DNA from 4 places in the Pradoshia sp. Z3_51 genome. Region 2 is predicted to be linked to each of the others. Evidence: predicted binding sites of a transcription regulator. Region 2 holds the regulator's gene; each other region holds the start of a gene.

Region 1 (2,210 bases), on a different contig from region 2:
TGGCAGGTGTGATAGCGGAAAGACTGGAGTTATCCTTAGCCTTTTTAGAACAAGAACGCGGGGAACAGAACCCTCTGCCTACGATCTTAAAATTAATGGATCTAAAAGAAGCATATAATGTCCAAACGCCAACTGCAGCATATGTACTAGCTAATATCCTTACGCTAAAGCAAAATCCGGAAGAAGTCATAAACAAGCTGAAAGATATTGGCGAAGAAAGCAGCAGGTATATAGAAGGACGGTTATCAAATATTTATGATTTACTTGGGTATGGAAGACATGGTTCAAGAAAACCTAACCTTAAGCCCAGTGTATATACTTATCAAGAGTTATTTGATAAAGGCTGTAGAGAATATGGCCATATGTTTATGAAAGAAATAAACGCAAAGATTGCATTGCTCGAACAGGACGCAGGCATGAATATGGCCAAATTAACAGCTGAAATTGCAGATGTAGTGGCAGCGTTTTTCAAATCAGAGGCCCCTTTTTATATGATCATGCTCGCTCCACCTTATTATCCACACGTTTATTTGGAAGATGATGAAAGGGATCAGAAAGCAAAAGGTATAGTAGAGCACTGCGTTAGGATCGCTAAAGAGAAATTTAATGAAGAAATAAAGATCATGTCTTATTTTCCAGGGCTTTCCGATGTAAGCTATTGCCGTTTACGTGATCGTGATTTAGTGATGCCGGTGTTAGAAAATGAAATGCCTCTATACGGGAAGGGGTATAATCTTCCGCTTTCTATTATTGGGGAATTGGATATACCAGCCGTAAATATCGGTCCATATGGTAAGGACGCACACAAACGTACAGAAAGGCTGCATATTCCATTTTCCACTGAGGTTGTTCCCAAATTGCTTAAACAAGTGGTCTATGGCTGCCAATAATGATGTTCTTTTTGTACTATATTGCCTCAACTTACCTGCCATAATTCTCGCCTTTCTGTAGAAAATGATAATAAGGGAAGGAGGTAGGATTATGGCGAGAGGTAAAGGTTTTAATCATAAACGTAAAAGTCATCCTGGGAATTTTCCTCACCATGCTGAAACGGGTGGAAATCAGGAACAACATACAAACCACGAACAATATATTGTGACGAAGGAAGCCTTTAAAAATAGATCAGACGTGCATAAATGACAGAATTGTTATATAATGGTATCTATAAAGGCATCTGTATTTAAGAACAGATGCCTTTTATAGTACAGTTTAGCTTTCAGAGTGGATTTTACTATAACAGTTTTATTTACTGTCAAGGGTTCCTGATATTAGAATTATTCGAAAATAGAAAGAAAAGATTGATTTAACAACGTTGTTTTTGATTTCACCAGATTGTCATAATTTACATGTTCACTTTTTCACATATAATGTGTATTATAAGAGTATAGAAAGCTGTTATATAATTTAAAAAAGCTGAACATCTAGAAATTTGAAATAATATTCCTGAACGTAATATTAGGAGGTAAAATAAAATGGCAATGGTTATGGATAATGTAACTAAAAAAGATGCATGGAGAGGCTTTGCTGGCGGAGATTGGCAGAATGAAGTTAACACACGTGACTTCATTATGAAAAACATCACTCCATACACAGGAAACGATGAATTCTTAGAAGGCCCAACAGAAGCTACAAAAGAATTATGGAAGCAAGTAATGGAACTTACTAAACAAGAACGTGAAGCAGGCGGCGTCCTTGATCTTGATTCTAAAATTGTTTCTACTATTACATCACATGGTCCTGGATATTTAAATAAAGAACTTGAAACAATTGTTGGTTTCCAAACAGATAAACCATTCAAACGTTCTCTTCAACCATTCGGTGGTATCCGTATGGCGGTAGCTGCAGCTGAATCTTACGGATTCACAGTAGATGAAGAAGTGCAAAAAATCTTCACTGATTACCGCAAAACACATAACCAAGGTGTATTCGATGCTTATACGGATGAAATGAAGCTTGCTCGTAAGGCTGGTATCATCACTGGTCTTCCAGATGCATACGGACGCGGACGCATCATCGGTGACTACCGTCGTGTAGCATTATACGGTGTAGACTTCTTGATCGCTGAACGTAAGAAAGATTTGAAAAACTACGGATTAAGAACAATGTCCGAAGAAGTTATTCGTCAACGTGAAGAATTAAGCGAGCAAATCCGTGCTTTAGGTGAATTAAAACAATTAGCTGAGATTTATGGTTATGATATCTCTAAACCA
Region 2 (2,210 bases):
AAAATTGCTTCAGCTCCATAATATTTGGATACATTATTAACTTGTAAAATAATCATATTCTCACCTCAAGAAGTACATACCTTAAGTGTAGCCTACTCTTGATAAGCACCGCAACTTAATAGAAAATTTGTGAATACTCACACAAAAATTACCAAAAATGATAGAAATATTATAGAATAGGAATAGGAGAATAAACTTTCAGTGAATTTACGTGCTTTATTAATCAGGAAAGATCCCATATGATTGGTATCGCGGAGGTAACCTGGAAACAATCAGAACCGCTAGTCCTAGTATTTTGCTCGAATATAAAATTAACGAATCATTGATAAAAAAGCGGCGTATTATACATAGCTAAGATAGTTAGAATTATGGTAGTGAAGAAAACTTCTGATATAATTTCTATGTGGTACCCGGGCACTCCAAGGATTAGATATTGATTTTATATGGAAAAAAGCTGAAAATATGAATAGATTAATTATTCGTATAATCTTAAAAACGAAAGTAAGAAATAACAGCTGTTTCAGCAATACTTGATTAACCTTATATGTTATGTGCAAAGCAATCGAAAAATCAATGGTTATTGAAGGAAACTATTTTCATTGGAAAACCGGGGGGTAAAACCAGTCGGGATTATCAAAGGCAGTTTTGATATATGGAGTAACGATTGACAAGAAAGAATAGGGAGAAGGGAATTAATTTTGCAGGAAAATACTAAAATACCGCAGGCTACAGCCAAACGACTTCCATTATATTATCGTTTTATACAAAATCTACACGCGTCAGGAAAACTACGAGTTTCTTCCGCAGAACTAAGTGAAGCTGTTAAAGTAGATTCAGCTACTATACGAAGAGATTTCTCGTACTTTGGTGCTTTAGGTAAAAAAGGGTATGGTTACAATGTTAATTATCTATTATCCTTCTTTAGAAAAACTCTCGATCAAGATGAGATTACAAAGGTAGCTCTAATTGGAGTCGGGAATCTAGGTACAGCTTTCTTAAATTATAATTTTATGAAAAATAATAATACAAAGATTGAAATGGCGTTTGATGTTTCTCCTGATAAAGTAGGAACCCTTATAGGGGATGTTCCGCTCTATCATATGGATGAACTGGAGAAAAAACTTGAAAAGCAAGATATTAGTGTAGCTATTTTAACAGTTCCATCACAGGTTGCCCAATCTATTACAGATCGTTTAGTGGCTGCGAACATTAAGGCTATTTTAAACTTTACACCGGCACGTCTGAATGTGCCAGACAGCATTCGTGTCCATCATATTGACCTTGCAGTCGAATTGCAATCATTAGTATATTTTCTTAAACATTATCCATCCGGAAATACGGAAGATACAGAATAAAAAATCTCGAAGGTTTTCCCTCCGAGATTTTTTTTGTTATTCTTTTGGTTTTTCACTTTTCATTTTCTTTATTTGCTTATGAATCATCACCAAGCGGATTCCTGAACCAACATCAAGTGTAGCCAGTATGATCAGGAAATAGGTAAAGAAATCCCAACCGCTGCGTGATACATTTTGAACAGCAAAAAATATAAAAATAGCACCTAAAATTAAGTAAGTCGTTGCCATATACAACGGTGAACGTCTCATAACAAACCTCCGATAAAGCTTTGAACTTTATTAAGCTCTTCCATATTTTTTAATATATCATCTTTGTAAAGTGATTGTACGATTACAACTAATGTATTCATAGTAATGTGGGCAAAAATAGGAACAAGGATTCTCTTTGTTTTAACATATAAATAAGCAAATGTGAATCCCATTGCTGTATAAAGCAGGATATGTACAAATTCCATGTGAGCAACGGCAAAGATCAGTGAACTGATTAACGCGCTCAGGAAGAAATTCAATCGCTTGTGTAATGTGCCAAAGATAATTTTCCTAAAGACAATCTCTTCTAAAAATGGCCCAAGTACAGAACTGACTACCATAACAAGCGGTACTGCCTCAATGAGACCGAGTATATTCTGTGTATTTTCAGACCCGGTAGGAATACCAATAATTCGTTCGATATTACCAGCTATAGATTGTGAAAACAAAGCAAGAAATACTCCGCCAATTGCCCAGCCGATCGAAGCTCCCACACTTGCCTGATCGCCTAAGCTTCTATTATTTTTTTCATATCTCAGTAGGACTAGAGTAATGATAGAAGCCAGAATAAAGCTTATAACAATCCAATACCCTGCAGCCAATACT
Region 3 (2,210 bases), on a different contig from region 2:
GAGGATATGGGATTTAGAGTGGTGAAAATCCGATTACTTAACGGAAAACTAATGACAGTTCCAAATGGTGAAATTCGCAAAGTAGAAAACGGAAATGTTGAAAGGAGAAGAATTTTTGAGAGCGTAATTGTTAGTTTCCAAGAGAATCCTGCAAAAATAGAAGAGTTACTTGCTGAGGTATGTGATGAACTCAACCAAAAGCAAATCCATTATCTCAAAACTGATTTAAACGGAGAATATCTCGAACCCTATCAAGTTCATGGCTTATCTTCATTAGATAGCAGTCCGTATGGCTTACGATTTTCAATCAAAGCTACAGTAAGCGATGAGTACTATATGGAAGCAGCTCAAATGGCTAAGAAAGTTATGGCGCAGAAAATGTATGAAAATCGTATTGGTTTAGCATCACAACAATTTGCCGTACAAGATAGACAAAAGGATTATATAGAACACTAAGAAATGCCGTTACGTAGTGGTAACGGCATTTCTTAGTGCTGTTTAATTTTCATTAAACCATAAACCATTGATTCCATATCTCTCTTTAAATCTCTATTCTACTTTTTCTCAGCAAGCCATGCAGCAACTTTCTCTGCATCCTCGCCTTTAATTATTCCTGCAGGCATTCCTTTCGCACCGTTATTGATTATATCCAGGATTTCATCCTTACTCATACTATTTCCGATATCCTCAAGCTTTGGTCCGGCATAGCCTTCTAAAGCATTGCCATGGCAGGAAGCACAGTTATTGGCATATATTTTTTCTTCTTCTGTTAGTGGTTTTTGCGATTCTTCTTCATTGCCAGAAGAGCATGCAGTTAAAGAAAAAACTAAGCCTGCCAGTAAGAGGGCTTTATTGTACATAGGAATCATTCTCCCTTCAGTTCTATTTAAGAATTACTTTACTTGAGTTTATTATTTTGTCAATATAAAGACTTCTCTGTCAATCCGATAGAAGTGGATCTATGACAAAGGACTTAAATTCAAAAAATAATGACTACAGTTAGACAAATACATAAAGCAGGCATATAATAAGTATGTGAGGTATTTCACAATCTGTAAGGTGAAGGTGTTCACAAATTGTTTACAGACTGATTTTAAATAATCTGATAAAATTAAATTGTCAGATAGGATGTTCAGTAATTTTTTTCACTAATAGGGACGTATTTTATCCCTGTGGGACTATTTACGACCAATGCTAAGTTTTCTATAAGGAGGAAATTGAAATGGCTGTTAAAGAAGAAAAAATAGAAGAAGTCCTTAAGGTATCTGAGATGATTGAAGAGTTAATCGAAAATGGAAAATCGGCCCTGCGTACATTTGAGACATTTGATCAAGAAAAAATCGATGAGATTGTTCATCAAATGGCAATTGCCGGTCTTGATCAACACATGCTTTTAGCTAAAATGGCGGTGGAAGAGACTGGCAGAGGGATTTACGAAGATAAATGTACTAAAAACATGTTTGCAACGGAATATATTTGGCACAGTATTAAATACGATAAAACGGTTGGTGTCATTCGTGAAGATCAACAAACAGGTGTCATGGAGATTGCAGAGCCTGTCGGAATTGTTGCAGGTGTCACACCAGTTACGAATCCTACTTCGACTACTATGTTTAAAGCTTTAATATCTATTAAGACACGTAACCCAATTATATTTGCTTTCCATCCATCAGCACAAGAATGCTCCAAGAAGGCGGCGCAAGTCCTGCATGATGCTGCCGTAGCTGCAGGTGCTCCTAAAGGATGTATTCAATGGATTGAGCACCCATCCATTGAAGCTACAAAGCAATTAATGAATCATAAAGATATCGCATTAGTGCTTGCGACAGGCGGAGCAGGAATGGTTAAATCAGCTTATTCTACAGGTAAGCCGGCACTAGGTGTAGGTCCTGGTAACGTACCTTGTTATATTGAAAAGTCAGCTAAAGTAAAACGTGCAGTCAATGATGTTATTTTATCGAAGTCTTTTGATAACGGCATGATCTGTGCCTCTGAGCAAGCTATTATTGTAGATGATCAGATCTATGAAGAAGTTAAACAAGAGTTTATAAAAAATAACTGCTATTTTGTAAATGATAAAGAATTAAAGAAACTTGAACGTCTTGTTATTGATGAAAAATCATGTGCCGTTAATGCTCATATTGTTGGAAAATCTGCTAATGAGATAGCTGAAATGGCTGGAATTAAAGTACCTGAGCATACCAAAATAA
Region 4 (2,210 bases), on a different contig from region 2:
TTAATTTTAATGATTTGAATGATCTTCGTGCTCGGAATTACCTTTTTCTGTATCTTCATCAAACGTGTTGTCTGCTTCATCGCTCTCGTTTGATGAAGATGGTTCAGAACCATGATGATGTCCTTCCGGTGGAGGGCTGAAATCCAAGTGAGTAGAAGAATATGATTGTCTGCCGACGTGTGCTGTATCAAGCAGTTTTTCAAATTTTTCTTCTGTTAACTTATCTTCATTTGCTTTTACATCACTAACCCATTCTTCGAAATCATCTGGAGTCATAGACAGTGCTTCAAAATCCATATGGGCGTAGCCTTCACCACTGAAGTTTGCATTTCTTCCCATCATGGAAGCTGGTGTTTCAGCTACAAAATTTAATTTTGTTACCATGTCACTCATGGCGTATTTTTGACCACCGAGCTGTGGAATCCAGAAGCTTGTAATTGGTCCATAAGAATATAGACGGAATTCTACTACTCTATTAGTTGGAATGTTTACATAGTTAACCGTTTCAATACCTTGCTCTGGATAACTGAAATGCCATTTCCAGTTTGAAGAAGCTGCGTAGATAACCAATGGTTTTTGATCTTCATAGCCTTTTGGCTTTCCTTCTACTTCAAATGTAGTTTTAACTGTGACTACAGCTAAAACGGCTACAATAATAATTGGTATGACTGTCCATGTTATTTCAAGCGCCTTGCTGCCTTCCATATGTGGAGGCTCGTAATCTTTTGGAGCTTTGGATGCTCGGTATTTATATAAAATAACGATAAAAAGTACATATACTACAAGCACAACAGCTGCCATTAAAGCCATTGAGAAAAGAATGGCATTGGATTGTGTTTTTGCGACAGGACCATTTGTGTCGAATACAACCCAGTCACATCCCGCTAACATAAGAATAGACGCCATCATGGAACTCAAAAGTGCCCATTTTTTATTCATATTTTTCCCCTTCCTAATGTAATAAGTAAATTCAAGCTATGTAAGGGAAATTCAGTAAATCTGCACACCTTGATAGTTATAATTTCCCTTTCTTGCTGCTATTTAGGTATAATTCTTCCTTTTTCCATAGCCCCTGATTTTCAATATAATAACTGAATTTCAAAATTACAAATATATGAAACTAAAAGAAGACATGGAAATCTTCAATTTTGACAAAGTTGTGAACAAATTAACAATTAATTATATTCTTAGAATTTATTGTAAAATTGTCACTTTAAAGTAGCATTTTTATGTGAATACTAGGATGTGAAATCTGAAAACGCCTATTATATAGAAAAAGGGTTTCGATCAGTATCAAAAAGGCTTAAACTTATGAGTAATCTAGATAAGTGAAACGGAGTTATACAATGAACGAAAAAGATTATGATGAGTTATTACATATAAAAACAGTCGGTAATCAAACTGGATTTTATAATTCTATGCATTATCACCGATATGAGCCGACTCCGTATTGGATTTTAGAAAAGTTATTGGATGAGTATGACCTTAATAGGGATGATCATATGGTCGATTTTGGATGCGGAAAGGGGAGACTAAATTTCTTTCTTCATTACAAGACAGGGGCGTTTGTAAGTGGGGTAGAAATGAATGAACAATTTATTAATGAAGCTGAGGAAAATCTCAAGAACTATAATTACAAGGGGAAAGACCGAATTCAATTTCACTGTTGTCTGGCAGAGGAGTTTCAAATTCAACCAACTTATAATAGGTTTTATTTCTTTAATCCTTTTACGATACAAATATTCCGCCAGGTTCTAACGAACATTCTGTTGTCCGTTGAAGAAACATATCGCGAGGTACACCTAATATTATATTATCCATCTGAGGATTATATATATTTTCTTGAAAATCAATCTGTGTTTGAACTACACAAAGAGATTGTTCTAAATGAAACGAATCCGTTTGAGAGAATACTGATCTACCGGCTAGCTTATTAAATTGAAAAAGGCGTTCCCATTGGAATGCCTTTTTTCGTATAAAATATCAGAAGGTTTATGGAGTAGTGGTAGATTCAGTAATATAAACAACCAATTTGTAGCTCTTTAGGGCAAACAGCCGGATACCTATCATTAATTTGGGCCTGGCCTTTTTTCTGTTTTTTCTTCATATGGTTCCACATGAACATGGACACGATAGACTCCATGATCCTTCATTAAATCCTTTTCTACAAGAGTAGCAATATCATGGGCTTCTTTAATATTTAACGTGTT

What was found. The regulator Rex, encoded in region 2, represses fermentation and respiration genes when NADH is low (regulators of the CRP and FNR family bind a similar motif). The targets are predictions, from matches to a motif close to TTGTGAAATATTTCACAA.
Region 1: a site for Rex is predicted at 1,347-1,364, ahead of pflB (formate C-acetyltransferase). Genes of this name have one in related genera too.
Region 3: a site for Rex is predicted at 1,034-1,051, ahead of adhE (bifunctional acetaldehyde-CoA/alcohol dehydrogenase). Genes of this name have one in related genera too.
Region 4: a site for Rex is predicted at 1,158-1,175, ahead of qoxA (cytochrome aa3 quinol oxidase subunit II). Genes of this name have one in related genera too.

The regions. Positions count from the first base shown of each region.
Region 1 covers NZ_JBZAJC010000007.1:98,542-100,751, reverse strand. The annotation lists gene AC4BHA_RS13980 (M20/M25/M40 family metallo-hydrolase) at 1-890, shown strand, start outside; gene AC4BHA_RS13975 (hypothetical protein) at 982-1,140, shown strand; gene pflB (formate C-acetyltransferase) at 1,473-2,210, shown strand, end outside.
Region 2 covers NZ_JBZAJC010000012.1:81,313-83,522, reverse strand. The annotation lists gene AC4BHA_RS16520 (ABC-F family ATP-binding cassette domain-containing protein) at 1-56, opposite strand, end outside; gene AC4BHA_RS16515 (redox-sensing transcriptional repressor Rex) at 696-1,355, shown strand; gene AC4BHA_RS16510 (YdiK family protein) at 1,392-1,604, opposite strand; gene AC4BHA_RS16505 (CPBP family intramembrane glutamic endopeptidase) at 1,601-2,210, opposite strand, start outside.
Region 3 covers NZ_JBZAJC010000006.1:95,443-97,652, reverse strand. The annotation lists gene AC4BHA_RS13020 (mechanosensitive ion channel family protein) at 1-456, shown strand, start outside; gene AC4BHA_RS13015 (c-type cytochrome) at 555-860, opposite strand; gene adhE (bifunctional acetaldehyde-CoA/alcohol dehydrogenase) at 1,223-2,210, shown strand, end outside.
Region 4 covers NZ_JBZAJC010000007.1:28,881-31,090, reverse strand. The annotation lists gene qoxA (cytochrome aa3 quinol oxidase subunit II) at 7-939, opposite strand; gene AC4BHA_RS13655 (methyltransferase domain-containing protein) at 1,347-1,937, shown strand; gene AC4BHA_RS13650 (cation diffusion facilitator family transporter) at 2,070-2,210, opposite strand, start outside.